DNA from 4 places in the Pseudomonas mucidolens genome. Region 2 is predicted to be linked to each of the others. Evidence: predicted binding sites of a transcription regulator. Region 2 holds the regulator's gene; each other region holds the start of a gene.
What was found. Region 2 encodes FliA, which starts transcription of late flagellar genes. Its sites were predicted from a motif close to CTAAAGTTTNNNNNNNNNNNGCCGNTAA; they were not measured.
Positions count from the first base shown of each region.

Region 1: a site for FliA is predicted at 1,990-2,017, ahead of BLU75_RS15020 (methyl-accepting chemotaxis protein). Genes of this name have one in related genera too.
Region 3: a site for FliA is predicted at 3,028-3,055, ahead of flgM (flagellar biosynthesis anti-sigma factor FlgM). Genes of this name have one in related genera too.
Region 4: a site for FliA is predicted at 4,157-4,184, ahead of BLU75_RS22135 (methyl-accepting chemotaxis protein). Genes of this name have one in related genera too.

Region 1 is NZ_LT629802.1:3,263,462-3,270,785, forward strand. It holds gene BLU75_RS15010 (amidohydrolase family protein) at 24-857, opposite strand; gene BLU75_RS15015 (GntR family transcriptional regulator) at 1,070-1,807, shown strand; gene BLU75_RS27300 (hypothetical protein) at 1,789-1,944, opposite strand; gene BLU75_RS15020 (methyl-accepting chemotaxis protein) at 2,119-3,615, shown strand; partial or broken gene BLU75_RS15025 (lipase family protein) at 4,168-4,871, opposite strand; gene BLU75_RS15030 (DUF2231 domain-containing protein) at 5,035-5,463, shown strand; gene BLU75_RS15035 (PQQ-dependent sugar dehydrogenase) at 5,460-6,752, shown strand; partial or broken gene BLU75_RS28320 (transposase) at 6,865-7,019, shown strand; partial or broken gene BLU75_RS28455 (IS110 family transposase) at 7,009-7,324, shown strand, end outside.
Region 2 is NZ_LT629802.1:784,983-792,306, forward strand. It holds gene flhF (flagellar biosynthesis protein FlhF) at 1-896, shown strand, start outside; gene fleN (flagellar synthesis regulator FleN) at 1,003-1,836, shown strand; gene fliA (RNA polymerase sigma factor FliA) at 1,833-2,573, shown strand; gene BLU75_RS03915 (chemotaxis response regulator CheY) at 2,744-3,118, shown strand; gene BLU75_RS03920 (protein phosphatase CheZ) at 3,137-3,925, shown strand; gene BLU75_RS03925 (chemotaxis protein CheA) at 3,939-6,158, shown strand; gene BLU75_RS03930 (protein-glutamate methylesterase/protein-glutamine glutaminase) at 6,208-7,324, shown strand, end outside.
Region 3 is NZ_LT629802.1:653,118-660,441, reverse strand. It holds gene cheR (protein-glutamate O-methyltransferase CheR) at 301-1,128, opposite strand; gene BLU75_RS03280 (chemotaxis protein CheV) at 1,172-2,104, opposite strand; gene flgA (flagellar basal body P-ring formation chaperone FlgA) at 2,186-2,950, shown strand; gene flgM (flagellar biosynthesis anti-sigma factor FlgM) at 3,092-3,415, shown strand; gene flgN (flagellar protein FlgN) at 3,464-3,931, shown strand; gene BLU75_RS03260 (flagellar brake protein) at 4,027-4,776, shown strand; gene BLU75_RS03255 (MFS transporter) at 4,835-6,235, opposite strand; gene nhaA (Na+/H+ antiporter NhaA) at 6,609-7,324, opposite strand, start outside.
Region 4 is NZ_LT629802.1:4,828,723-4,836,046, forward strand. It holds gene BLU75_RS22125 (amino acid adenylation domain-containing protein) at 1-1,631, shown strand, start outside; gene BLU75_RS22130 (SRPBCC family protein) at 1,653-2,114, shown strand; gene BLU75_RS22135 (methyl-accepting chemotaxis protein) at 2,162-4,042, opposite strand; rRNA gene rrf (5S ribosomal RNA) at 4,391-4,506, opposite strand; rRNA gene rrf (5S ribosomal RNA) at 4,615-4,730, opposite strand; rRNA gene BLU75_RS22150 (23S ribosomal RNA) at 4,892-7,324, opposite strand, start outside.

The sequences.
Region 1 (7,324 bases), 2.5 Mb from region 2:
GAAGTCCTATTGTTATTGATTGTTTAGCGGGAAACATCGAAGCCGAACAGCTTCGCCGGGTTATCCATCAGCACTTGGTCGCGCTCAGCCGCATCCGGCAGCAGTTCCTTGATGAAAGCGACTTGCCGGACATAGTCCGTCTGCTGTTCAAATTGGGTGTTAGGCCAATCGCTGCCCCAAAGCAGCCGCTGGATGCTACCGCTCGCTTCACGGATCTGTGCCAGCACCTGGGCTGCCTGGGCAAGATCGCACTGGCTACGGTAGGCCGCGGACAGTTTGAGCCAGACGCGCTCGTCTGCGAGCAATTGCAGAAAGGCCTTATGGTTGGGTTTCTCGATATCAATACCGCCACTCGGCAGGCCGAAGTGATCGATCACCACGGTGACGCCACACGCCGTGATGGCAGGCACAATCAGCGCTACGTCATCGATACCGCGCTGAATCTCGACCTGCCAGACTCGCACCGCCAGGCGCTTGAACAACGCGAGCCAGGCCGGACTGTTGTAGTCCATCAGCGTCTTACCGATAAGGTTCAGGCGGATCCCCACCACACCGGCCTCGGCCAATTCGTCCAACTGCGCTTCGCTGACATCGACATCGACAACTGCCACGGCACGCAGGCGCTGGGGATAACGGCGTAACGCATCCAGCATGAAATGATTGTCGGTCCCGAGAAAACTCGGCTGGATCAGCACGCCGTGCGACAGGCCGTTGCGATCAAGATGATCCAGGTATTGCTCCACCAAGGCATCGTAATGCGGGCTGTAGCGACGGCTGGCAACCATCGGCAGATCCTGGCGGAAGATGTGCGCGTGCGTATCCGCGCCGCGGGGGCTGAGCGGGTCAAGACTGGACATGAACAGATAACCTGGGTCGATTGTTGTGGTGGCTGACCACGTGCTGCATTCGCGGCCAGTCCCGAAAGACGTTGCCATGACGTGCGGCCACTTTTTGTAAATACATTTAGTCATATATATGAATGTATGACCATATAACCAGCGATGGATATCTGTCAAACACGTTGTTGGTGATAAAGTGATCCCGCCTGCCTGAACGGACTGCCTCTGTAATGACTACAACGACACTTGGATACGACGAGCGACTGCCGCTTTATCAGCGCCTACGGGAAGAAATGCTTGCCAAGATTGCCGCCGGCGAATGGTCCCCCGGCGCGCCCATTCCCACGGAGGCCGAGTTGACCAAGTTATACGGCGTGGCGATCGGCACCGTGCGCAAGGCGGTGGATACCCTGGTGAATGAAGGCTTGTTGTTGCGCAGCCAGGGCCGCGGCACGTTTGTCCGCCGGCCCAACTTCGATGCCTCGTTGGCGCGCTTTTTTCGGCAGGTCACTACCAGCGGCGGGCGTGAAATACCCACCAGCCGCATCCTCAGCAAGACGCTGCACACCCCGTCGCCAACGGTGGCTGGCGCATTAAGGCTGGAGGACGGTGAGCAAGTGCTGCGCATGGAGCGCCTGCGGATGGTCGAGGGACGCACGCTGTTTTATGAAGAAATCTGGCTTTCGGCCACACGCTTCAGCGCACTGCTGGACCTCGACTCCGAGCATTTCGGCGCCCTGCTCTACCCCTTATATGAAACGCAGTGCGGCCAATGCATCGCCTCGGCGAGCGAGACCCTCACGGTTGGCGAAGCCGACCCCGTCATCGCGCACATGCTGTCGATTGCCGAAGGTTCCCCGGTCGTCACCATTGAACGCACCGCGTCCGGGTATGACCGAAGCCCGCTGGAATACCGAATCTCCCGTGCCGCAGGTGAGGGGTTTCGGTATCAGATCGATATCTCCTGAGCGCGCAGAAACTCATCAATCAACGACACGACCTGCTGCTGGATCAACTCACGTGGACGAGCGGCGTCGCCATCCCGACAAATGCTGCCCTCGCCCGGCGAGCTGTCTTCGATCAGCGCCTGCGAGCGTGTTCGCACTCAGGCAGATCAAGAGCAGGGCGCGCAGCACTCCAATAGCGGTCTCTAAAGTCTCTTCCGGTGATGCCGATAACCGCTTTGCGTCCCTGAATCCAATAAAAACCAAGGACAACCGATTCGCTCCAGCCTGCCCCCTTCGCTTGAGTCCAGTTCGACCACATGGAGTAAGTGTGAATGCCCACTCGTACGCGTTTTTTCGAGCACTACCGCAAGGCCGACCGCATCATGCTGGCGCTGGTCTGGCTGATGTTCCTCTTCTCCCTCGGCCTGGCGTTCTGGCACGACACCTTGATTCAGTCCGCGCTCGTCGGCGGCGGCACCTGCGTGGTCCTGACTCTGTTGTACCGCGCCATCGGCGGCACCCGTCCGATGCGCTGCGTCCTGGGCGTTGGCCTGATGATCATGGCGGCCTTGCATATCAACCAGGCGCAGGGCGTGATCGAAGCGCACTTCGGCATTTTTGCGCTGCTGGCGGTGCTGACGTTTTATCGGGACTGGCTGCCGATCCTGGTGGCGGCGCTGACGATCGCGGTGCACCACGTGGTATTTCATGCACTGCAACACCAAGGTTTTCCGGTATTCGTGATGCAGCATCACGGCGGTTGGGCCATGATATTCGTGCATGCTTTATATGTGGTGATGGAGACCATCGCCCTGCTCTACCTCGCAGTACATGCCCAGAGCGAGGCGGTTGAAAGCCAGGAAATGCTCGAGAAAATGCTCGCCGTTACCACGCAACTCACGGTCGAGACCGCCAAGGGTGATCAGAGCCAGTTGCATGTGTCCCTTGCGCAGCGTTTCGATCATTTCCTGCAACAGATCACCGGCCTGATTGACGGCGTCGCGCGCGACTCTCACGGCCTCGGACAACTGGGCCAGGAACTGGCCAGCGCCAGCGGCACCCTGGAAAAAGGCGCTCGTCACCAACTGGCCGAAATTACCCAGATGACCGGTTCCATGCAGCGCATGGAAGATGCCATGGGCCATATCACCGTGCACGTCGAGCACGCCGTCGAACATGCCGGCCAAGCTACCCAGCAAATCCTGCGCGGCCAGGAAAGCGTCGGCCGCGCCCAACACGAAATCACCCAGTTGGCCTCACGGCTCAAAGGCACCAACCAGACCGTCCAAGGCCTGGCAGTACAAGCCGAACAGATCGGCTCGGTGCTGGAAGTGATCAGCAGCATCGCCAACCAGACCAACCTGCTGGCCCTCAACGCCGCCATCGAAGCCGCCCGCGCCGGCGAACAAGGCCGCGGCTTCGCGGTGGTCGCCGACGAAGTGCGCAGCCTGGCCCAACGCACCGCTGCCTCCACCCAGGAAATCAAAACCATCATCGAAGGCCTGCAACAAGGCAGCCGCGAAGCCGTCGAAGCCATGCACGACAGCCGCCAGGGTGTGGAGCGCTGTGTGGAAGACAGTCAACTGGCAGTCGAAATGCTCAAGGCCGTGGGCAACGACATCTCGCAGATCGACCAGTTAAATGGGCGGATTGTGACGACGACCCGGGAGCAGAGCGCGGCGAACCTGGAGATTGTCGGGAGGTTGCAATCGGTGCAGAGCATTGCGCAGAGCACGGCGCAGGATGTGGAGACGCTCGCGCGCAGCAGCGAGCGGTTGCCGCCGATAGCAGTGCGCCTGGATGCCTTGGGCAAGAGGTTTCACCAGTAATTCTGGAGAGAAGCGCTGACACCGTCCAATTTTCGATAACCCTGACACGCTGTGCTTCGAGCGTGTCACTTGAGGGCTTTTGGCGAGTGAGCTTCTAGGGTGAGAGAAAGGCTGTCAGTTCCTCGGGCGTACCTGTGACGCTTCTTTCAAGTAATCGAGAAATACAGACACACGGACGCTCAACAGGCGCCTCGATGGATAGAGCGCCCAAATCGCGACTTCCGGCCCGTTGTCAGAGCTCATCGCTCGACAAGAGTTGGATGCTGAGCAATTTGAGATGAACGCGAGGTGTTTTGGGCGCGAATAAGCCTCTCAGCGTGTTGCTGAGAGCTGTGTGGGCGTATTTCGCTCATCGTGATCGGATTCTCCACCCGATTGCGCGGAGGACTGGGTGCTTTCCAGCCCCTAGCAATTTGAGGGACACTCTGTTTGTGGGCATAAAGCTAGGCCATCGAATCAATATCCAAAAGGTAGGGCGCTCCGACAGTGTGCCCTCCCGTAATGGCTGCTATCGCCCGCTCATCATCGTCGGCTGCTGGCGGGTCATTGGGTCGGCATAAACTGTCGCAGTTTGCCGTGGTGAGCGTAGGGCTCGCCGAAGATGTTTATCATGCCCAACACAAACCATGACACCCCGACAGCCGGGCTCAGCACCGTAACGACACCCTGTGCGATGTACTCCCGCTTGGTGGACGTATTCATCCACGTCGACGGAACACTTGGTACCGGGTCGTTGTGATTGACTATGCGGTGGTGAATCAGGGGCTCAGCCCCCTCAACGAACACTTTGTCTCCGGCCCGTAGGTGTAAAGCACAATGTCATACCGCTCAGGACGCAGCCAGAGCATTTCAGACACTATCAAGGCAATCGCCCCGCCCAGGCTGTGCCCGGTGACGACCAGTTTTTGCCCGCCGTAAAATTTATCTAGATAACGCGTAACAAAAAGGTAGGCCGCCTTTGCCGCGTCATAAAATCCGCTGTGCACCTTGCCCGGCCCTTCATTAAAGGAGACTTGAGTCGCGTCCGCGTCACGCAATGCATCTGCCTTACCCGCGGTGCCCCGTATGGAGATTAGTATCTGCGCATCGTGGTGAGTGATGAAGGCTTGTGTATCAGTACCCTCGCCAGATGCGCTGTCGTCAAAAGCGTGAATGCGCGCTGGGCTTTCCTGCTTTTCACCCAGGCTTGGGCTATTAACTTCCGGGTAAAGTTCTGGATCGAAGGGCACTACCTCCAGGCGCTTGGAGTACGGCACAGGAAATGGTTCACGAGGAATCAGACTGAATCAGTGGCATCTCGGTAACTGGGTCAATTCAGCATCGGCGCCCACAGATATGCACAGTCCGCGCGAGTCTGATGGCTCTTTGCATCAGCACTGATGCTACAGTGTAGGGTCACTGAGCCATGAGGAACCTGCCGTGACCGTTACCACTCCCTCCACCTACCGATGTACGCCAAGTCCCCTCCACGCGATTTTTCTTGCTGGAGCTATTCCTCTATTCCTCGGCGCCTTGCTGAGTGACATCGCCTATTTCAGGACCTTTCAGATTCAGTGGAGCAATTTCGCCTCCTGGCTGATCGCCGGCGGCTTGGTGTTCTTCGGGGTTGCTCTACTGTTCGCACTGGCCAATCTGTTCCAGGCTAAGCACAAGGGTGGCCGGCCTCTGGTGTATTTGCTGCTGTTGTTAGTGAGCTGGGTGCTAGGCCTAATCAATGCCTTTGAGCATGCCAAAGATGCCTTTGCAATCATGCCCACAGGCTTGGTTCTGTCAGTCATCGTCACCTTGCTGGCTATCGTTGCAGCGTGGGTAGGCCTTACCAATCTGCGTTCGGGAGATGTGAAGTGAAGTATTCCAGCGCATTGACGACCATTAGCCTGGCATTGCTGTTGAGTGCCTGCGACAGCGAAAGAAACGGCGATCTATCTCTCGGCCCGGATCCTAAACTGCCGGAACAGCATCGCGGTCTCGTGCCCACTATGAAGATTGCCGAGCCGGCAGAGTGGGGTGACCGGAAGCCAACTGTGCCGCAGGGCTTCAGCATCACGGCGATTGCCACCGATCTGGGGATTCCGCGTCAGATCCTAGTGCTACCCAATGGCGACATTCTCGTGGCGGAAGGCCGTGGTGGCAGCGCCGCCAAGCTCAAACCCAAAGATGTGATCGCCGGTTACATCAAGGCGCAGGGCAACACCAAGGTCAAAGGTGGCAACCGCCTGACCTTGCTGCGCGATGCCGACGGTGACGGCAGCTACGAGCTGCAGACGGTGTTTGCCGAAAACCTCAACGCGCCTTACGGCCTGGCCTACGCGGATGGCAATCTGTACGTGGCCAACCAGGATGCGCTGGTGCGCTTCGCGTATGAAGACGGCCAAACCCAGGCCAGCGCCGCACCAACCAAAATCCTCGACTTGCCTTCGCAGATAAACCACCACTGGACCAAGGCGCTGGCCATCAGCCCCGATGGCCGTCAGCTATATGTTGCCATCGGTTCCAACAGCAACATCACCGAGCGCGGCATGGACGCTGAGGTTGATCGGGCTCAGGTCTGGCAGGTCGACGTCCAGACAGGCGCCTACAAGCCGTACGCAACCGGTCTGCGTAATCCGACAGCGTTGGCGATTCAGCCTGATTCCGGGCAGTTGTGGGCGGTGGTCAACGAGCGCGACGAGCTGGGGCCAGACCTAGTGCCAGACTACCTGACCTCGGTTCGCGAAGGTGGGTTCTACGGCTGGCCCTATAGCTATTGGGGGCAAAACGTCGATTCGCGCGCGCAGCCGCAGAAACCAGAGAAGGTGGCCGCTGCAATCAAGCCGGATTACAGTCTGGGCGCGCACGTGGCGGCGCTTGGCGTCGACTTCTCCGTCCCGGCCATGGGTGCGAAGTTTGCCGAGGGTGTCTTCGTTGGTGAGCACGGTAGCTGGAACCGCCCTGATCCGGTTGGCTACAAGGTGATCTTCGTGCCGTTCAGCAACGGGCGTCCGGCCGGTGAGGCGGTCGACTTCGCGACCGGCTTCCGTGGCGAAGACGGCAAAACTCGCGGGCGGCCGGTCGGTGTAACCGTCGACCCACGCGGTGCGCTTCTCATCGCGGACGACCTCGCAAACACGGTGTGGCGGGTAACGCGTAATCAGTGAAGCAGGAGGCACGGGCGGGCAATCCGCCCCGTGCATCAACCTGACAACGGAACCGGCCGCCCCCGGAAAGGTAGATATTCCCGGCCTATGCTTTATGTATAGGAGGAAGTCTATGAGCACTCAGCGATTTACCCCCGCAAGTCAAGGCGGAAGCCGTCAGACAGGTTATTGAACGAGGCTATTCTCGTCGCGGAAATTGCCGCACGCCTCGGCGTCTCTACTCACAGCCTTTACAAATTGGTGAGCGCCGCCCCCCCTGATAAATCTTGGCTCGCGCTTTCATGTTGTTGCCGTTCCCGCAGACCTCGCCAAAGAGGCCGTTCAAACCTTCAAAGCTTTCACCGCCGACCTTGAGCGCATGGCAACCTGGCTGACAACCCTCGGAATAACGACGGTCGCGATGGAATCGACAGGCGTTTACTGGATCTCGGTTTATGAAATATTGGAAGCCCATGGTCTTCATGGTCGTACTGGCCAATGCCCGAGATGCCGGCGCGGTGCCGGGACGCAAAACCGATGTGAATGATGCACAGTGGATACAACGGCTTCATTCTTGCGGTTAGCTTCGAGCT
Region 2 (7,324 bases):
AGCTGCTGGAAGTCCAATTGGGCTCCCTGGCCTGGAATCAGTTGCAGGGCAGCAAGCCGCAACAGGCCAACCTCTGGCGTCGCCTGCAACGCATTGGCCTGTCCGGCCCGTTGTCCCGCGACCTGCTGGAACTCACCACCGGCATTGAAGAACCTCGCCAGGCCTGGCGCATGCTCCTGGCGCATCTGGCGCGGATGATCGTCACTCCGGAAATCGAACCCCTGGAAGAGGGTGGCGTGATTGCCATGGTGGGGCCTGCCGGCATGGGCAAGACCACCACTCTGGCCAAACTGGCAGCGCGTTATGTGCTCAAGTACGGTGCGAACAACATCGCGCTGGTGAGCATGGACAGCTATCGGATTGGCGCTCAGGAGCAGCTCAAGACCCTGGGACGTATCCTCAATGTGCCCGTGACCCATGTCGATCCGGGCCAATCGCTGGCCAACGCCCTTGATCCGCTGCTGCGCAAGCGCGTCGTGTTGATCGATACGGCCGGCCTGCAAGCCAGCGATCCGGCCTTGCGCATGCAGCTGGAAAGTCTGGCCGGGCGCGGGATCAAGTCAAGAAATTACCTGGTCCTTGCAACCACCAGCCAAAAACAGGTTCTGACTGCTGCGTACCACAGCTACAAACGTTGTGGGCTGGCGGGCTGCATTCTGACTAAACTCGATGAAACAGCTAGCCTTGGCGAAGTGTTGAGCCTGGCCATCAGTCATGCATTGCCGGTCGCCTACCTGACCGACGGGCCGCGGATTCCAGATGATTTGCATCTGCCGCGCCGCCATCAGTTGGTCAGCCGGGCCGTCAGCGTACAAATGCAGGAAGAACCGAGTGAGGAAGCGATGGCCGACATGTTCGCTGACCTCTACCACAGTCCGGCCAAGCGGGTCGGCTGAGGGCTATATGAACATAGTGAAATGTACCTACATCGATGGTCAGCAAGCGGTTAGCGCGACCACCTTATGTAGCCTGCGTCTAAGCAAGACAAGGTAAAGAAAGCACATGGGCAGCATGCATCCCGTACAGGTGATCGCGGTGACCGGCGGCAAAGGTGGCGTCGGCAAGACTAACGTGTCAGTGAATTTGTCCCTGGCCCTGGCAGAGCTTGGCCGCCGCGTCATGCTGCTGGATGCCGACCTGGGACTGGCGAACGTCGACGTTCTGCTGGGACTGACGCCCAAACATACCCTGGCTGATGTGATTGAAGGCCGCTGTGAGCTGCGCGATGTGCTGTTGCAGGGGCCGGGCGGGATTCGCATCGTACCGGCCGCCTCGGGCACCCAGAGCATGGTTCATCTGAGTCCGGCGCAGCATGCCGGGCTGATCCAGGCCTTCAGTGATATCGGCGACAACCTCGACGTGCTGGTGATCGACACCGCCGCCGGGATCGGCGAGTCAGTGGTCAGCTTCGTGCGTGCAGCCCAGGAAGTGTTACTGGTGGTGTGCGACGAGCCGACCTCGATCACCGACGCTTATGCGCTGATCAAGCTACTCAACCGCGACTACGGCATGAACCGTTTCCGGGTCTTGGCGAACATGGCCCAGAGCCCGCAAGAAGGGCGCAACCTGTTCGCCAAGTTGACCAAGGTCACCGATCGTTTCCTCGATGTCGCTTTACAATACGTCGGCGCAGTGCCCTATGACGAGTGTGTGCGCAAGGCTGTGCAAAAGCAGCGTGCAGTCTATGAAGCGTTCCCTCGTTCCAAGTGCGCGTTGGCGTTCAAGGCTATCGCCCAGAAAGTCGATACCTGGCCACTGCCCGCCAATCCTCGGGGGCATCTGGAGTTTTTCGTCGAGCGCTTGGTGCATCAGACGAGCGCAGGACCGGTGCTATGACATCAAGCGGCTACAACCTTTACAAAAATTCGGCACGTGACAGTCAGGGGGAGTTGATCGAGCGCTATGCGCCTCTGGTCAAGCGCATTGCCTATCACCTGCTGGCACGCCTGCCCGCCAGCGTCCAGGTCGAAGACCTGATCCAGGCGGGCATGATCGGCCTGCTCGAGGTGTCGACCAAGTACGACGCGAGCAAAGGCGCGAGTTTCGAGACGTATGCGGGGATTCGCATCCGTGGAGCAATGCTCGATGAAGTGCGTAAGGGGGATTGGGCGCCGCGTTCGGTACACCGCAATACTCGGATGGTGAGTGACGCAATTCGCTCAATTGAAGCAAAAACCGGTCGTGACGCTAAAGATCATGAAGTTGCGGCCGAACTCCAATTGAGTCTCGACGATTACTACGGGATTTTGAACGATACCTTGGGCAGCCGCTTGTTCAGTTTCGACGACCTGTTACAGGATGGCGAGCATGAAGGGCTGCACGAGGACGGCGCGAGTGGTCATCTCGAACCGTCGCGCGATCTGGAAGATGAGCGTTTCCAGAGCGCGCTGGCGGACGCAATCGCCAATCTGCCGGAGCGTGAGCGGCTGGTGTTGGCGCTGTACTACGACGAAGAGCTGAACCTCAAGGAAATCGGTGAGGTCCTGGGTGTCAGCGAATCGCGGGTCAGCCAATTGCACAGCCAATGCGCCGCCCGCTTGCGGGGGCGTTTGGGAGAGTGGCGCACGCGCTGACAGGCAGTGTGGGGACACTGTGAACGACACCGCCCGGGCGCTTGGCCTGGGCGGGAGCGGCCCGTGGTGCGACCCCTGCAATCCTTTTTGTGTAATGCCTGTTGAATGAAATGGCGCGGCCAGGTGCTGGACGCGTTTAAGACTGCTTGGAGGTCGAATTGGACAAGAACATGAAAATCCTCATCGTTGATGACTTCTCAACGATGCGGCGGATCATAAAAAACCTGTTGCGTGACCTTGGGTTCACTAACACGGTCGAGGCGGACGACGGTCTTACGGCGATTCCGATTCTCAACAGCGGCAGTATCGACTTTCTGGTAACCGACTGGAACATGCCAGGCATGACCGGTATCGAGTTGCTGCGCCACGTGCGCGCTGATGAAAAACTGCGCAGCCTCCCGGTGTTGATGGTGACCGCCGAAGCCAAGCGCGAACAGATCATCGAAGCCGCCCAGGCCGGGGTCAATGGTTACGTGGTCAAGCCATTCACAGCATTGGCCTTGAAAGAGAAGATCGAAAAGATCTTCGAACGTATCCACGGTTGATACCGCCACGGGGGAGCTATGGAGCATAACGAACTATCGCAGGACGATTTTGAATCGACCCTGAAAAAACACGCCCGCGAGTTGGTCGAATGTCTGGAAAAAGGCAAGTTCGGCGACGCGGTGCAGTTGATCCATGAGCTCAATCAGACCCGAGACCGCGGCCTGTATCAGGAAGTGGGCAAGCTCACCCGTGAGCTGCACAGTGCAATCGTCAATTTCCAGATTGACCCGCGCATGCCCCAGGCCGAAGAAATTTCGCAGATCACCGATGCCACCGAACGCCTGTCCTATGTGGTCAGGCTGACCGAGGCGGCGGCCAACCGCACCATGGACCTGGTGGAAAGCGCCACGCCCCTGGTCAACGGCATGGCCAGCGAGGCCCAGGCGCTGAGCGCTGACTGGGGTCGCTTCATGCGTCGGGAAGTGGGGGCCGAGGAGTTTCGTGAACTCGCCCGTCGGGTCGACGGCTTTCTGTCGCGCAGCGAGCAGGAGAACCGCACGGTCTCCAGCAACCTCAACGATATTTTACTGGCCCAGGATTACCAGGACCTCACCGGTCAGGTGATCAAGCGCGTGACCCAACTGGTCACCGAAGTGGAGAGCAACTTGCTCAAATTGGTGTTGATGGCGGGTCAGGTTGATCGTTTTGCCGGCATCGAACATGACCGTGAAGCGATCCTCTCGGAAAAAGATCCACAAAAACATCTCGCCAAGGGTGAAGGTCCGCAGATTCATGCCGATAAACGTGAAGACGTTGTGTCAGGTCAGGATGACGTAGATGACCTGTTATCCAGTTTAGGCTTCTAAGGAGCACGCACCCATGAGCTTCGGCGCCGATGAAGAGATCCTTCAGGATTTCCTTGTAGAGGCCGGCGAAATTTTAGAGCAACTGTCCGAACAACTGGTCGAGCTGGAAAGCCGGCCAGAAGATGCGAACCTGCTCAATGCAATTTTTCGCGGTTTTCACACTGTAAAAGGGGGCGCCGGCTTCCTCCAGCTGCATGAGCTGGTGGAATGCTGTCACATCGCCGAGAACGTGTTCGACATCCTGCGCAAGGGTGAGCGACACGTCGACTCGGAATTGATGGACGTGATCCTGGAGGCCCTGGATGCGGTCAACGGCATGTTCAATGAAGTGCGTGAACGCGCACCGATCACTGCTGCGACCCCGGAACTGCTGGCCGCTCTAGCGCGCCTGGCAGAACCAGCCGACCTGACGGCGGCGCCGCTGGTCGAGGCGGCGTCGGAGCCGGTTGCCGAACCCGAAGTAGATGTCACTGACAGTGAGTTCGAGCAACTGCTGGACTCCCTCAATACAGTCAAGGCCGAGGCCGAAGCTTCCCAGGCTTGCGCACCAGCAGCGGCCCCCAGCACGGAAGACATCACCGACGCCGAGTTCGAGTCGTTGCTCGATCAGTTGCACGGTAAAGGCCAGTTTGCCCCTGACGCGGTGGCGGCCTCACCTGCACCGGTCGAACCCGCGGCCCCCGTCAGCACCGACATCACCGACGATGAATTCGAAGCGCTGCTCGATCAGTTGCATGGCAAAGGCTCATTCGCGGTTGACGCCTTGCCGGCGGTCGCCGCGGCCGCTGCACCTGCGACACCGACTGCCGCACCGGCCGCTGACGGCCTGATCAGCGATCACGAATTCGAATCCCTGCTGGACGAGTTGCACGGCAAGGGCAAGTTTTCCGAAGTGCCACCGGCCGCGGCTGCTTCGGCACCGGTTGCCGCCAAGGCCGCCGTAGTTGCCGCGCCAGCACCCGCTGTCGCCAAGGCTGCGGCGCCCGCGCCCGCAAAATCGGCCCCGGCCCCGGCTCCCTCCCGAGCACCCGCGCCAGCCGGCGACAAAGCCCCCGCCAGTGAAGCCGAAACCACCGTGCGCGTTGATACCGCCCGGTTGGACGACATCATGAACATGGTTGGCGAGCTGGTGCTGGTGCGTAACCGCCTGGTGCGCTTGGGCCTCAACAGCGGCGACGAAGCCATGTCCAAGGCGGTGTCGAACCTTGACGTGGTCACCGCCGACCTGCAAACCGCGGTGATGAAAACGCGGATGCAGCCGATCAAGAAAGTCTTCGGCCGCTTCCCGCGCCTGGTTCGCGACCTGGCTCGGCAGTTGAAGAAAGAGATCAACCTGGAGTTGGTCGGCGAAGAGACCGACCTCGACAAAAACCTGGTCGAAGCCCTGGCGGACCCGCTGGTCCACTTGGTGCGCAACGCCGTCGACCACGGCGTGGAAACCCCGGAAGAACGTGAGGCCGCGGGCAAGTCCCGGGGCGGCAAGGTGATCCTGGCGGCCGAACAGGAAGGCGACCATATCCTGCTGTCCATCACCGACGACGGCAAAGGCATGGACCCGAATATCCTGCGCGGTATCGCGGTCACGCGCGGCGTGATGGACAAGGATGCCGCCGATCGCCTGACCGACACCGAATGCTACAACCTGATCTTTGCGCCGGGCTTCTCGACCAAGACCGAGATTTCCGACGTGTCTGGACGTGGCGTCGGCATGGACGTGGTGAAGACCAAGATCAGCCAGCTTAACGGTTCGATCAACATCTATTCGACCAAGGGCCTGGGCTCGAAGATCGTCATCAAGGTGCCGTTGACCCTGGCGATCATGCCGACCCTGATGGTAATGCTGGGTAATCAGGCGTTTGCCTTCCCGCTGGTCAACGTCAACGAGATTTTCCACCTCGACCTGTCGCGTACCAATGTGGTGGACGGCCAGGAAGTGGTCATCGTGCGCGACAAGGCGCTGCCACTGTTCTACCTCAAACGCTGGCTGGTGGCTTCGGCCAAGCATGAGGAGCAGCGTGAAGGCCATGTGGTGATCCTCTCCGTGGGTACTCAGCGCATCGGCTTTGTGGTCGATCAACTGGTAGGCCAGGAAGAAGTCGTGATCAAGCCTTTGGGCAAGATGCTGCAGGGAACCCCGGGCATGTCGGGTGCGACCATTACCGGTGACGGTCGGATCGCGCTGATTCTCGATGTTCCGAGCATGCTCAAGCGTTACGCCGCGCGGCGTATTTGATTCTGGTGGGGCAGGGCGGCAGTCCCTCGCCCCGCCTAACGGAGTGGTTATGGTAGTCAAGGTTCTGGTGGTGGACGATTCGGGCTTCTTCCGCCGCCGCGTCTCGGAAATTCTTTCGGCGGATTCCAATATCCAGGTGGTCGGTACGGCCACCAATGGCAAAGAGGCGATTGATCAGGCGCTGGCGCTGAAACCGGACGTGATCACCATGGACTACGAGATGCCGATGATGGATGGCATCACCGCCGTTCGGCACATCATGCAACGCTGTCCGACCCCGGTATTGATGTTCTCGTCGCTGACGCACGAAGGCGCCCGAGTCACTCTCGATGCGCTGGACGCTGGCGCCGTGGACTTCCTGCCGAAGAACTTCGAAGACATTTCGCGCAACCCGGAAAAGGTCAAGCAGATGCTCTGCGAGAAGGTGCATAGCATCTCGCGCAGTAATCGTGGCAGCTTCAGGGCTTCCGCGCCAACATCGACACCGACACCGACACCGACACCGACACCGACACCGGCGCCCGTGGCCACGCCATCGGCGCCCAGCACTTTCGGGCGCCCGGTGCCAGCTTCGCGTCCAGCCGTGGCGCCGGCGCGCACGCCCGTCTCGAGTGCGGCTTCACCCAAGCGCAAAGCCTACAAGCTGGTTGCCATCGGCACCTCGACTGGCGGCCCTGTGGCTCTGCAGCGGGTGTTGACCCAGCTACCGGCCAACTTCCCGGCGCCGATCGTGTTGATCCAGCATATGCCCGCTGCGTTCACCAAGGCCTTTGCCGAACGCTTGGACAAACTGTGTCGCATCAGCGTCAAGGAAGCCGAGGACGGTGACATTCTGCGCCCGGGCCTGGCGTTGCTGGCGCCAGGCGGCAAACAGATGATGATTGACGGCCGCGGTGCGGTGAAAATCCTGCCGGGTGACGAGCGTCTGAACTACAAGCCTTGTGTGGACATCACCTTCGGCTCGGCGGCCAAGTCCTACGGTGACAAAGTTCTGGCGGTGGTGCTCACTGGCATGGGCGCCGACGGCCGTGAAGGTGCGCGCCTGCTCAAGCAGGGCGGCAGCGCGATCTGGGCGCAGGATGAGGCCAGCTGCGTGATCTACGGCATGCCGATGGCCATCGTCAAGGCCGACCTGGCCGATGCGGTCTACAGCCTGGATGACATTG
Region 3 (7,324 bases), 130 kb from region 2:
TTAAGCCCATATAAATCAATGCGTTGAGTAAATCCAGGTAGCGGCAATGCCAGAAAAGCGGCAACCGTCTTCCGCTTTGACGCCAGTAAAGCGGCAATAGCCGTTGCCACCATCCAATAATTTGCCGCAAAAAAATGGGTGTGGCGCTGAATGCCGGTCAGTCAGGCAAAACGACTGTGGGAGCGGGCTTGCTCGCGAAAGTGGCGTAACAGTCAACATTGATGTTGCCTGCCACACCCATTTTGCGAGCAAGCCCGCTCCCACGGGTTCCACTGCTTATCGGAGGTGATTTTCGGGGTGTTACTTGGCCTGGTAAATGATCCCTGGACTGCACTGCACCATCTGATAATGGTCCGGCAAGCCATTCAAGGCTTCGGACGCCCCCAGGAACAGGTAGCCACCGCGCTTAAGGGTGCCGTGAATGCGCAACAAAATGCCTTTCTTCACTTCAGCCGAGAAATAGATCAACACGTTGCGGCAAAACACGATATCGAACTTGCCCAGGCTGGCATAACTGTCCAGCAGGTTGAACGAGCGAAACTCGACCCGACTCTTGATCGGTGCCTTGATCGCCCAACGCCCGGCGCCCTTGGGGTCGAAATAACGCTGCAAGCGTTCCGGAGACAAGCCACGTCCCAAGGCCAGGCTGTCGTACTCGCCGGTCTTGCAGTTGGTGAGCATGGAGCCGGACAAATCCGTGGCGACAATCTGCACCCCGGCCTTCAACTGCCCCATGTTGGTCCGCTCGAACTCATCGATGGACATCGACAGCGAATAGGGTTCCTGGCCCGAAGAACACGCCGCGGACCAGATCCGCAGACGCTGGCCCGGGCTGGCCTTGATTGCCGCAGGCAGTACTTTGTTCTTGAGCACTTCAAAGGGATAGGTGTCGCGAAACCACAGGGTTTCGTTGGTGGTCATGGCATCGACCACCAATTCCTTGAGCCCGCTGCGCGGCTGACCCTGGATCCGCTGGACCAGCTCGCTCAGTGTCTTGATCCCCTGCTGCTCCATCAATTTATTGAGGCGGCTGGATACCAGATACTGCTTGTTTTCACCGAGCAATATGCCACAGGCTTTCTCCAGGAAGACCCGGAACTGTTCGAAATCCAAATTACCCGTAGACAATGATACCGCCTCTCAAATCGTGTGAACGCCAAGGAAAAAGCCCTTAGCCGTGATCTGCTGCCTTGATCCGGTCAACCACCCGGGATGCCAGGTCATCAGGACGAAACTTGGCCAGGAAGTCATCGGCACCGACCTTCTTGACCATCGCTTGATTGAATACACCTGACAAGGAAGTATGCAGGATGATATGCAATTTTTGCATGCGCGGGTCGTTGCGTATCTCGGCAGTGAGCGTGTAGCCGTCCATTTCTGGCATCTCGATGTCGGAAATCATCATCAAGAATTCGTCTTCCGGCTTCTTGCCCTCATCCACCAGCTTGCGCAGATAATCCAGCGCCTGGCGACCATCATTGAGTGCCACCACTTCCACGCCAACCGCCTGCAGGCAACGGGACACCTGCTTGCGTGCCACCGAGGAATCGTCGACCGTCAGCACCCGCAGCGAAATCGCCTTGTGCGCCGTCTCGGCATCTACCACACCCACCGAGATGGCTTCCGAGGTAGGTGCAACTTCAGCCAGGACTTTTTCCACGTCGATGATTTCCACCAACTGGTTGTCAACCCGCGTCACTGCCGTGAGGTAATGATCACGTCCGGTACCCTTGGGTGGCGGATGAATCTCTTCCCAGTTCATGTTGACGATGCGCTCCACCGAACGCACCAGGAACCCCTGGGTCTTGGTGTTGTACTCGGTGATGATCACGAACGGACTGCCACGATCCTGCAAACCAGCCGAACCAGTTGCCATGGAAAGATCAAGAATCGGAATCGTCGAGCCGCGAATATTGGCCACGCCACACACTACAGGGTTGGACTTGGGCATTATTGTCAGCTTGGGACATTGCAACACCTCCCGCACTTTGAAGACATTGATGCCATAGAGCTGATTGCCATCAAGCCGAAACAGCAATAACTCCAGGCGATTCTGCCCTACCAGCTGTGTGCGCTGGTTTACCGAATCCATTACACCTGCCATGCACAGACTCCTACGCTACAAAATCTACGGATACGACGCGTACCCAACACTAAACGGCACGAGCTTTGCTTTTTATTGGCCATGGACATCAAAACGACAGTTTCCCGACACCTTGGCTTATCCCGTCACCGCAGATTGCTCTGCGCCTGGATGGCGTTGCTCGCCTTGTGCGCGGGGCAACAGGTTCGAGCCGACAACGCCACCTTGCCTGATGTACTTATCGGCGTCACCCAGGGCTTTCTTGAGTTCACTGTAGAAGATTATCTCGCGACCACCCAGACACCGGGGCGCTACGAGATCGAAGTCAAACAGTTGGATCCTCGTCTGCGCATGCCAATGTGCGACAAGGAATTGACAGCCACCCTGGAAAGCCCCGCCCAGCCCATCGGTCGGGTCACGGTACGGTTGCGCTGCGACGGCGCCTCGCCCTGGACCGTGTTCGTGCCCGCTCAGGTCCGGCTGTTTCGTGAAGTAGTCACCGTCACTCGCCCACTTAAACGCACGGGAATCATTGGTTTTGAAGACGTCGCCCTGCGTGAACGAGACATCAGCCAGATCAGTCAGGGTTATCTCACCTCGCTGGACCAGGCCATCGGCCAGAAACTGACGCGACCAATGGTCACCGACCAAGTCATCACCTTGGTGCACATGGAACAGGCCGAAGTGATACGCAAAGGGGATCAGGTGGTCATTTCCGCCAGCAGCGGCGGCCTGAGCGTCAAGATGCCTGGCGAAGCCCTGGCGAATGGCGGGATGAGCGAACAGATCAGGGTCAAGAACCTCAATTCCAAACGCGTGATCAAGGCCCGGGTGACCGCTCCCGGCCAAGTGGAGGTCGCGCTATAGATCACTGGCGTGGGACGCTGGCTTTTCCTACACTGTGAACTGAATTTCATTGCACGTAGGTTTATTGTCAATCGAGCCTAAAGTTTGTCCGGGTATGGCCGAAAACATGGCAAGCGTCCAAATACCCAGAGGTTTTTTAACATGGTCATTGATTTCAATCGTTTGAATAACGCTCCGGCGTTGTCCGGCAATACGCGCACCAGCGGTGCCAAGGACAGCGTCGAGGCCAAGTCCCAACCTTCGCCCGCTCCGGCCGAACAAGCCGACGCCAGCAAAAGTGGGGAATCTGTCCACCTGAGCAATGAGGCTCAACAGTTGCAGAAGGTCACTGACTCGCTGCGCCATCAACCCGTTGTCAATGAAGCCCGCGTGGCCGAATTGAAACAGGCGATTGCCGATGGCAGCTACAAAGTCGACAGCAACCGTGTAGCCAGCAAACTGCTTAACTTCGAAGCCGAGCGCTAGGCAAAGGCCTGCGCCAGGCTTTTGGACGCTTAAAACCCAAGGCCAGCCATGCACGACGAAAATTTGTTGCAACTGATCATTGAAGACCTGGCTCCCGCACAACGCTTGCTCGAGCTGCTTCAAGAAGAGTCCCTGGCCCTGCATGGCCGGGATATGCGGCTGCTGGAAGATATCCTGGCACGCAAGCAATCACTGATCGTCCTGCTTGAACAACACGGCAAGAAACGCAGCCAGATTCTTCTCAGCCTCGGGCTGACGACCGACCACGACGGCCTGCAACAGCTGGCGAGCCATTCGTCGGTCGGTGAGCAGTTGCGCGCCCAGAGCGAAGCACTCAACCAGTTGCTGCTCAGTTGCCAGGAAGCCAACGCGCTTAACGGCCAGTCCATCCAGATTCAACAAGCCACCACCGCAAACCAGCTGCGCATCCTCCATGGCGGCGAACCTCCGGCCTTGTATAACGCCCAGGGTTCCACCTCGCGACTGGTCAAGCCCAGCACTCTCAGTCAAGCCTGACCCGGTTTTACCACGCGCCCTATCAAGGCGCGCAACATGCTGGCAAAATGCCCACTCTTGCATGTAGTCGTATTTTGCCTGGAGATGGAAGAACCGTGTTCAATACCCTCAACGCGGAAGATGCTCCGCAGCCGCCCAAGGTCCTCACTACACCTCTGGAAATTGCCGGTACCTTGCGACTGCTACAAGAGAGCAATGATCCTCTGATCATCACTTTCCAGGAGCGCAACCAGCGTTTCCAGAGCTACCTGGTGGACATTGATCGCGACGGCAAGACGCTGATCCTCGACGAAATGATCCCGCGGGACGGTGAGCGTTATCTTGAGAATGGCGAAGCGTTTCGCGTGGAAGGCTTTCACGAAGGTGTCCGGGTGGCCTGGGAAAGCAACGGCAACCTGACCATCAGCGAAGAAGACGGCCATCGCACGTATCAAGGCAGCATGCCCAATGAGGTGGTTTACCATCAGCGGCGCAACGCCTTCCGCGCAGCGTTGAAACTGGCACAATTGATCAATGTCGATCTGGGCGGCGAGAAACTCAAAGCCCCCGTCAACGGCAAACTGCTGGATATTTCCGCTACTGGTTGCAAGCTGCGCTTTGAGGGCGATATCTCCCAGCGCCTGCAATTGGGTCAGGTCTATGACCGATTTATCGCCGCCCTGCCCTTCGGCAACATGACCACCGCCGTGGAATTGCGTTACTTGCACTTCGAAGAAAAGATCGACGCCACCTTTGCTGGCGTACGCTTCCACAACATGAGCGGCCTGGTGCAGCGGCAGGTGGAACGCTTTGTTTACCAACTGCAACGTGAAGCCCGGCGGTTTGATAAAGACGACGATTTTTAAGCACTGAACCGCAGCAGAAAAAACGGGCAGCTCCTTTCGGAACTGCCCGTTTTCGGTTTCAGGGGCGCGCCCTGCTCAAGTCATGCGGATGCTCGTCCGGATCCAGTGGCTCCGGTGGCCCATCCTCGGCGGACGATCGCTGCGCAACGGTCTCAGCGTCAGTCTCAGGCTCAGGTTCGAGCTCAGTCTCCGTCGGAGTCGTCTGCATTTGATCCTGCACCACCTGCTCGTCGACCCGCGGATCAAGCGCGGCCACCAGCGGCGAGCTGGACATGCTGTCGGGCATGGCCACGTGATGCAGCGGCGCATCGTCCACCTGATGCAGGTTGGTCACCGCTTTGGGTCGAATGCGCCAGACCAGAACCAATGCGCACAGACTGAAAAACGCATAGAGCATCTGGCTGCCGAACAGTTTCATGACCACACCGGCCAACAGCGGCCCGATACTCGCGCCGATACCGTAAGTCACCAGCAACATGGCAGTCAGCGATACGCGGCGATCGCCTTCAACGTGGTCGTTGGAGAATGCAACCGCCAACGGATAAAGGCAGAACTGCACCAGCGAACACAAAAAGCCTACGATAAACAGCACTTCCAAGGGCACCTGGCTCATGATCGCCAACGGCAAAGCCGCGACCGCCAGGCTCAAGGCGAAGCAGCGAATCAATAGCGCACGGTCATATCGATCCGAAAGCCAACCCAATGGCCACTGCACCACCAATCCTGCGAAAATACAGCTGCCCATGAACAGACCGACCTGTTCAGTGGTCAGCCCCTGCTGGGATGCATACAGCGGTGCCAGGCCGTAGAACGAGCCGACAATCAGCCCCGCGCCCAGCACCGTGCTGAGGGACTGCGGTACCCGCTTGATAAAGAAGCGCGGTTCCATCGGCGCCGGATGCAAGGGCGCCGGGTGAATACGCCGAGTCATGGCGACCGGCACCAGACACAGGGCAAAACACAGCGCGACCAGCATCAACAGCTCAAGCCCCAGCTCAGGGTGCATGACCAGGATCAACTGGCCCAATACCAAGCCCAGATAAGAGGCGATCATATAGCCACTGAACACCAAGCCTCGCTGGTTGGCATCCGCCTGCTCATTGAGCCAGCTCTCGATGACCATGTACTGGCACATCATGCCCAGGCCGACAATAACCCGCAGCACGATCCAGGCCGATAACCAGTCGACCAACCCATGGCCCAGCACAGCCGCGCCGACAATCCCGGCACACGTGGCATAGGCACGAATATGGCCGACCCGGGCAATCAGCCGGTGACCGATCTTGCCGCCCAGGACCAGGCCAAAATAGTTGGCCGCCATCAACGCACCGACCCACAGACTGTCGACATTATCGGCCGCCAGGCGCAAGGCCAGGTAAGTGCTGAGCAGACCAGAGCCAATCAGCATCATTAATGAGGCGAAGTAAAGGGCTCGAAAAGATTTCCAGATTTGGCGCATCGGCGTTCCGAGCGGCTCCTTGCAGTGGGGTGTCAGACTCTCTACACGATAGCCTGATAACGAAAAGCGTCATGAAACCCGGGCACCAAAACACAGCGATACCAAGGTCTGTTTAATCCGACAAGCAGGTCAACGCCGGGATCTTCGAAGCTTGAAGCCTTCGATGAACACGTCGCGCAACAGTTCCCTTGCCTTTGCGCTTTATCAGACGCTCACGGGCAGGAGACAAGGTACACGCCGACGACAATATATCTCGCCAATCAGGCCACCGGCACCGGCAGAAAGGTGCAGGCACAAAAAAACCCCGCTTGAAAGTTCCAGGCGGGGCGCTTATCGATCACCTCGGGTCGAGGTCGTCAATGCTGCCGGGCAGCTAAGAGCCTTTTCCAGCCTGTTTTTGCCGGGATGCTCGTTGTATCCAGCCCCAACTCAGGCCCAGCGCGGCCGCAGCGGTCGAAGCGCAGAGGACGCTCAACTTTGCCGCCGAGAGCAAACTGGCATCCTCAAACGCCAGCGCGGCGATAAAAATCGACATGGTAAAACCGATACCCGCAAGCAAGCCTACGAGGACGACGCCAGACCAGGTTACGTCATCAGGCAGCTGACACAATTTCGACTTCACCAACAAACCCGAGGCGAGTATTACGCCCAGTGGCTTGCCTACCACCAGCGCGAGTATCACCGCGATAAACACGTGCTGGGAGAGCGCGCTTTCCAGGTTCGCGCCGGAAAAACTCACCCCGGCATTCGCAAGAGCGAAGAGCGGCATGATCCCGAACGCCACCCAGGGATGCAGTGCGGTTTGAATCCGCTGAACCGGGGAAAGCACTTCTCGCTGAGCCTGGCGTATCTGTTTCAGGGGCTTCGAGATGGCCTGTGCGCCGTTGTCCTTTGAAGAGAATCTGTCCACCAACTCATGAAAGTTTTTTTGAATGGTTTCCAGCGGTTGCTCGCGCATAGGCATCGAGCGCACCGGGCTCATAAGCCCGAGGATCACGCCAGCCAATGTGGGATGCACGCCGGTCTTGAGTAATCCATACCAGATGACCACACCCGGCACTATGTAAAGGAGCATATTGCCTATGCCCA
Region 4 (7,324 bases), 1.8 Mb from region 2:
TAATTGATCGAGACCTGAGAATCCTGGCCTTTGTGGCGCAGCCCGACGCCCGCGACTCGGACTCGCCCCTTAGCGCGCTCAGGCACTATGCCCGGCAGACACTGCCGGACTATATGCAACCGACCGTCTGCACCGAGCTGGCGGAAATGCCGTATTCCAGCAACGGCAAAGTCGATCGACAGGCACTGCTGAAGCGGGTGGCTCAGCCCGCCCCGGATGCCATCCTGCGCGCGCCGCAAACGCTCATGGAAACTCAGTTGCTCCACCTGTGGAGTGAACTGCTGGCGTTACCGGTCAGCGAGATATCGACGGACGATAGTTTTTTCCACCTTGGCGGTCACTCCATTCTGCTTTCAACCCTGCTGCTGCGTATCCGCGAGTTGTATGGTCGCAGCCTACCGCTCAGCCGGTTTATTGAAGCGCCAACGGTGCGCAACCTCTCGGCGCTGATGGGGAATGACGCAGCGGTCCACACACCCACTCATCATGCGGCACGGGACACGCGGCGGGCGCTGGGTATACGCATGCTACCGACGGCGCGGGCGGGTGATCGGCAAAAAGTCATCGTGACCGGCGCCAACAGTTTCGTCGGCGTGCATATTGTCGAAGCGCTCCTGGCGGCCGGTGCGACGGAGGTTGCCTGCCTGGTCCGTGAAAGTGCTGGACTGTCGGCCGCGACCCGATTTGCACAGGCTTTGCGTGAGTACCGCATGGAGCATCTGGATTGGCGCCGGCTGCAGGTCTACGCCGCCGATATCTGTCAGCCGCACCTCGGGCTGGCCACCCAGGACTATCAATACCTGGCCCGGCAATACGGGGTGCTGGTACATAACGCGGCCCACGTCAATCACGTCATGGATTACGCCGCCCTCGCCAGGGACAACGTGGAACCCGTGCTGGAATGTCTTCGCTTGTGTGAAACCCATCGCAAGAAGGTATTCAATTTCGTTTCGACATTGTCGGCCTCCAGCAGCATAGACGCCCAAGGCAATGTGCTTGAAACGCCCGCGGCTCCTACACCACCGCTCTACCTCAAGAACGGTTACAACCTGTCCAAATGGGTGGCTGAGCGCTTATTGGACCGCGCCGCCAGACAAGGTGCCTGGGTCAATATCTATCGCCCCGGGAACATCAGTTTCAATAGTCAAAACGGGGTCTGCCAACCGCATAAGAATCGCTTGATGCTAATGCTCAAAGGCTCGCTGCAATTGGGTCGGGTGCCACGCTGGAATCTGAACTTCGATTTGATGCCAGTGGACTTTCTGGGGCGTTTCATTGCTTTCCACAGCGGCCGCCACGACTCAGCAAGGAGCGTGTTCAATTTGCACAACCCGCAACCGCTGAGTTGGGAGACCTACGTCGATTCCTTTCGGCAGGCAGGTCATGTGTTCGAACTGGTGAGCGTGGCCGATTGGCAACACCATCTGCGGGAAGTCGGTCGCGAAAACGCTTTGTTCGGTGTTCTCGGCTTCTACCTTAATGAGCCGCAAGAGGACATCGGCGACACGTCGCTGATTTGCCACGACAACGCGCGGTATGGCGTCGAAAGGATGGGGATGCAGTACCCGGAGAAAAGTCCCGAGTTGTTGCATAAGGGCTGCCAATACCTCAAGACCATCGGCTTTCTGTGAGCCCGCCCCCAGGAAAACCTTATGAAACCACTGCAACCCGATACGTTGATCAAGAACCCCAACAGCAGACCCGTGGTGTGCTCAATCACGATTGCCTGCAGCGCCATCGAGCTGTGGAATGTCGTGGGCCGTTTCAACCGATTTGACGCGTTCATTCCTGCCCTGTCCCGCATTGAAATGACGGGAGACGGAGTGGGATCGCTGCGCAAGAAATTTTTCCACGATGGCAACATCGTGGTAGAGCAGCTCAACAGCCACGATTGCGACGCGATGCACATGACCTGGACGACGATCTACAACACGTTGAACGTGGCTCGACTGTGGGCGGCAATGAGTGTCGAGTCGCTGGGGCAGACCCATTCCAGGGCGACCTGGACCCTCATGGCAGAGCCTGTCGACAGGAGCGACGCAGCCGGGTTTGAACAGTTCATCCAGGCTTTCGCGCAAAGCGCATTGAACAACGTGCGCCAGCTGCTTACCTGAACAAACATGACGGGGTGAAGGCGTCGACGCCCGCACCCCGTTGACGATCAGATTTTGAAACTGTCGACCAATTGCTTCAAGCGACTGGCTTGCTGCGACAGAGCATCGCAGTCTTTCAAGGTTTCGTTGAGATTGCTCACGCCCTGCTGGTTAAGCAGGTTGATCTGGTTGATGTCGACGTTAAGCGTCTCCACCACCGCCGTTTGCTCTTCGGTGGCCGCCGCTACGGACTGGTTCATCCCATCGATCTCGACGATACGCTGGGTCACACTCACCAGTCGTGCACCTGCCTGGTTGGCAACTTCGACACTCTCTTCGCTGGACACTTGGCTGGCGTTCATCGTGGTCACCGCCTCACGTGAACCAACCTGCAACGAGGTAATCATCTTATGGATTTCCTCTGCTGACTCCTGCGTACGGTGAGCCAAGTTGCGCACCTCATCAGCAACCACGGCGAAGCCACGACCGGCTTCTCCCGCACGGGCAGCTTCAATGGCGGCATTCAAGGCCAACAGGTTGGTTTGTTGGGAAATGCCTTTGATCACGTCGAGAATGTGGCCAATGTTGTCAGTGCTGGCATTCAGGGTTTCGATCTGAGTGCAGGACAGGCTGATTTTCTGTGACAGCTCCGACATCGCCCGGATGGTTTGCTCGACGACTTGGCGGCCGTCATCCGCTTGCTCACTGGCACCACTCGCGTGCTGCGAGGCATCCGCGGCGTTGCGGGCGATTTCCTGGGTGGCGGCCCCCAGTTCGTTAATAGCGGCAGCCACACTGTTGGTACGCGCGCTTTGCTCGTCGGAGCCGATAATCGAAGCGTTGGACGATGCCATCACGCGCTGGGAAAGATCATGTACATGCCGGGTTGCGGAAGACACTTCACTGATCGATGCGTGAATGCGTTCTACAAACTGGTTGAAAGCACCGCCCAGCTCGCCAAACTCGTCTTTGCTTTCCACAACCAAACGACGGGTCAAGTCACCTTCACCCTGGGCAATGTCTTGCATCGCACGGCCCATGGTGGTCAGGGGGCGCATCAATACTTGAATCAACAAACTCAGCAATAGCGCAATCGCCGCGACCGCGATGAACATCGCGATCAAGGCCGAGGTACGAAATTTACCCAAAGGCGCATAGGCTTTGTCTCTATCAATCGACAAGCCGATGTACCAGTCTGCGCTCGGTAAACCGCTGATCGGGGTAAAGGACAGGATGCGATCCTGACCATTGAGCACTACGTCCTGGTTGACCTTCTCGATACGCACAGGAGTGCCTGGGTAGATGTCCTTGAGGTTTTTCATCACTTGATCCTGGTCCGGACTAACGATCACCTGACCGTCACCGCTGACCAGGAACGCATGCCCGATGCCGCCGAAGTCCACCGAGTTAATGATCTTCACCAGGGTTTGCAGACTCAGGTCACCACCGACTACACCGAGCAACTCGCCATTTTTCTTGACCGGCATAGCGATGGTCACGATCAGGCCACCGACAGCGGCCATATAAGGCGGTGTGAGCATTGGCTTGTCAACGGCAACTGCCTGCTTGTACCAGGGACGCTGACGCGGATCGTAGTCAGCAGGCATTTGCGCATCAGGGCGCTGGGTGAAAACGCCGTTGGTTTGACCCACGTAGGTGAACTGGAAGTTTGAGGTGAATGCTGGCTGATCCACCAAACCAGGAAGATCAGCATTGCCGCCTTGATGCGCAACGTTTTGCGCCAGGCTTTCCAATGCCAATATCCGGCCACTGAGCCAGTTCTGCACGCTACTGGCCGTCAGGTCACCGGATTGCTCGATGGATGACTCCAGGTTTTGTTTGATCGTGCTGCGTTGCAGGTAATCGTTGTACAGCGTGAATAACGCAAAGGCTACAACTACAACGCCTGACGCAGCCAACAGAATTTTATGACTGAACTTGAGATTCATTTCATTGACTTCTTTTTGCCAAATGGGAATGAGCGTGCCGGGTGCAATATTCCATGTAATGTCATAGGCGGATTCTTCGACCGCTCTATTTCGGTGCGCGCATGGTTATTCAGGCTTTCGGCCAAATCGGAATAAATCTTAGGGTTTTATGAGCCTAATGCTCTTTTTATGTACGAAAGCGACCAGTGGTAGCAATTTCAGGGGCTAATCAATCGATGCCAATGCTGGAGCTTCTGCGAGGATGCACGCCGTTTCCATGCCGTGAGTCAGCGGTGTGGCAAGAATATGCACTGGCCCTGAACGACAAAACCCCCGCCTGCGTTAGCAGACGGGGGTTTCGGAATTCAATCTTGACGATGACCTACTCTCACATGGGGAAACCCCACACTACCATCGGCGATGCATCGTTTCACTACTGAGTTCGGGATGGGATCAGGTGGTTCCAATGCTCTATGGTCGTCAAGAAATTCTGTGACCAGAGCGTTGCATTTGCAACGTGCCGGTGAAAATCATGGACTTCTACATAAACAAAACCCCTGTCTGCGTGAGCAGACAGGGGTTCTGGAATTTAATCTTGACGATGACCTACTCTCACATGGGGAAACCCCACACTACCATCGGCGATGCATCGTTTCACTACTGAGTTCGGGATGGGATCAGGTGGTTCCAATGCTCTATGGTCGTCAAGAAATTCGGTAGCCGGCGCGTTTTCTCTAACGAGATCACGTTCCAGCGAATGGGTATGTAATAGATTTGTGTGTGCTGCAAACTTTCGGTTTGTATCGTCTTCACACACCGCAATCTGGTTGCTCTGGATTAGAGAGCCGACGCAAATTGCTTGGGTGTTATATGGTCAAGCCTCACGGGCAATTAGTATTGGTTAGCTCAACGCCTCACAGCGCTTACACACCCAACCTATCAACGTCGTAGTCTTCGACGGCCCTTCAGGGAACTCAAGGTTCCAGTGAGATCTCATCTTGAGGCTAGTTTCCCGCTTAGATGCTTTCAGCGGTTATCTATTCCGAACATAGCTACCCGGCAATGCCACTGGCGTGACAACCGGAACACCAGAGGTTCGTCCACTCCGGTCCTCTCGTACTAGGAGCAGCCCCTCTCAAATCTCAAACGTCCACGGCAGATAGGGACCGAACTGTCTCACGACGTTCTAAACCCAGCTCGCGTACCACTTTAAATGGCGAACAGCCATACCCTTGGGACCGGCTTCAGCCCCAGGATGTGATGAGCCGACATCGAGGTGCCAAACACCGCCGTCGATATGAACTCTTGGGCGGTATCAGCCTGTTATCCCCGGAGTACCTTTTATCCGTTGAGCGATGGCCCTTCCATACAGAACCACCGGATCACTAAGACCTACTTTCGTACCTGCTCGACGTGTCTGTCTCGCAGTCAAGCGCGCTTTTGCCTTTATACTCTACGACCGATTTCCGACCGGTCTGAGCGCACCTTCGTACTCCTCCGTTACTCTTTAGGAGGAGACCGCCCCAGTCAAACTACCCACCATACACTGTCCTCGATCCGGATAACGGACCTGAGTTAGAACCTCAAAGTTGCCAGGGTGGTATTTCAAGGTTGGCTCCACGCAGACTGGCGTCCACGCTTCAAAGCCTCCCACCTATCCTACACAAGCAAATTCAAAGTCCAGTGCAAAGCTATAGTAAAGGTTCACGGGGTCTTTCCGTCTAGCCGCGGATACACTGCATCTTCACAGCGATTTCAATTTCACTGAGTCTCGGGTGGAGACAGCGCCGCCATCGTTACGCCATTCGTGCAGGTCGGAACTTACCCGACAAGGAATTTCGCTACCTTAGGACCGTTATAGTTACGGCCGCCGTTTACCGGGGCTTCGATCAAGAGCTTCGCGTTAGCTAACCCCATCAATTAACCTTCCGGCACCGGGCAGGCGTCACACCCTATACGTCCACTTTCGTGTTTGCAGAGTGCTGTGTTTTTAATAAACAGTCGCAGCGGCCTGGTATCTTCGACCGGCATGAGCTTACGGAGCAAGTCCTTCACCCTCACCGGCGCACCTTCTCCCGAAGTTACGGTGCCATTTTGCCTAGTTCCTTCACCCGAGTTCTCTCAAGCGCCTTGGTATTCTCTACCCAACCACCTGTGTCGGTTTGGGGTACGGTTCCTGGTTACCTGAAGCTTAGAAGCTTTTCTTGGAAGCATGGCATCAACCACTTCGTCACCCAAAGGGTAACTCGTCATCAGCTCTCGGCCTTAGAATCCCGGATTTACCTAAGATTCCAGCCTACCACCTTAAACTTGGACAACCAACGCCAAGCTGGCCTAGCCTTCTCCGTCCCTCCATCGCAATAACCAGAAGTACAGGAATATTAACCTGTTTTCCATCGACTACGCTTTTCAGCCTCGCCTTAGGGACCGACTAACCCTGCGTCGATTAACGTTGCGCAGGAAACCTTGGTCTTTCGGCGTGGGTGTTTTTCACACCCATTGTCGTTACTCATGTCAGCATTCGCACTTCTGATACCTCCAGCAAGCTTCTCAACTCACCTTCACAGGCTTACAGAACGCTCCTCTACCGCATCATCCGAAGATGATACCCGTAGCTTCGGTGTATGGTTTGAGCCCCGTTACATCTTCCGCGCAGGCCGACTCGACTAGTGAGCTATTACGCTTTCTTTAAAGGGTGGCTGCTTCTAAGCCAACCTCCTAGCTGTCTAAGCCTTCCCACATCGTTTCCCACTTAACCATAACTTTGGGACCTTAGCTGACGGTCTGGGTTGTTTCCCTTTTCACGACGGACGTTAGCACCCGCCGTGTGTCTCCCATGCTCGGCACTTGTAGGTATTCGGAGTTTGCATCGGTTTGGTAAGTCGGGATGACCCCCTAGCCGAAACAGTGCTCTACCCCCTACAGTGATACATGAGGCGCTACCTAAATAGCTTTCGAGGAGAACCAGCTATCTCCGAGCTTGATTAGCCTTTCACTCCGATCCACAGGTCATCCGCTAACTTTTCAACGGTAGTCGGTTCGGTCCTCCAGTTAGTGTTACCCAACCTTCAACCTGCCCATGGATAGATCGCCCGGTTTCGGGTCTATTCCCAGCGACTAGACGCCCTATTAAGACTCGCTTTCGCTACGCCTCCCCTATTCGGTTAAGCTCGCCACTGAAAATAAGTCGCTGACCCATTATACAAAAGGTACGCAGTCACCCAACAAAGTGGGCTCCCACTGCTTGTACGCATACGGTTTCAGGATCTATTTCACTCCCCTCTCCGGGGTTCTTTTCGCCTT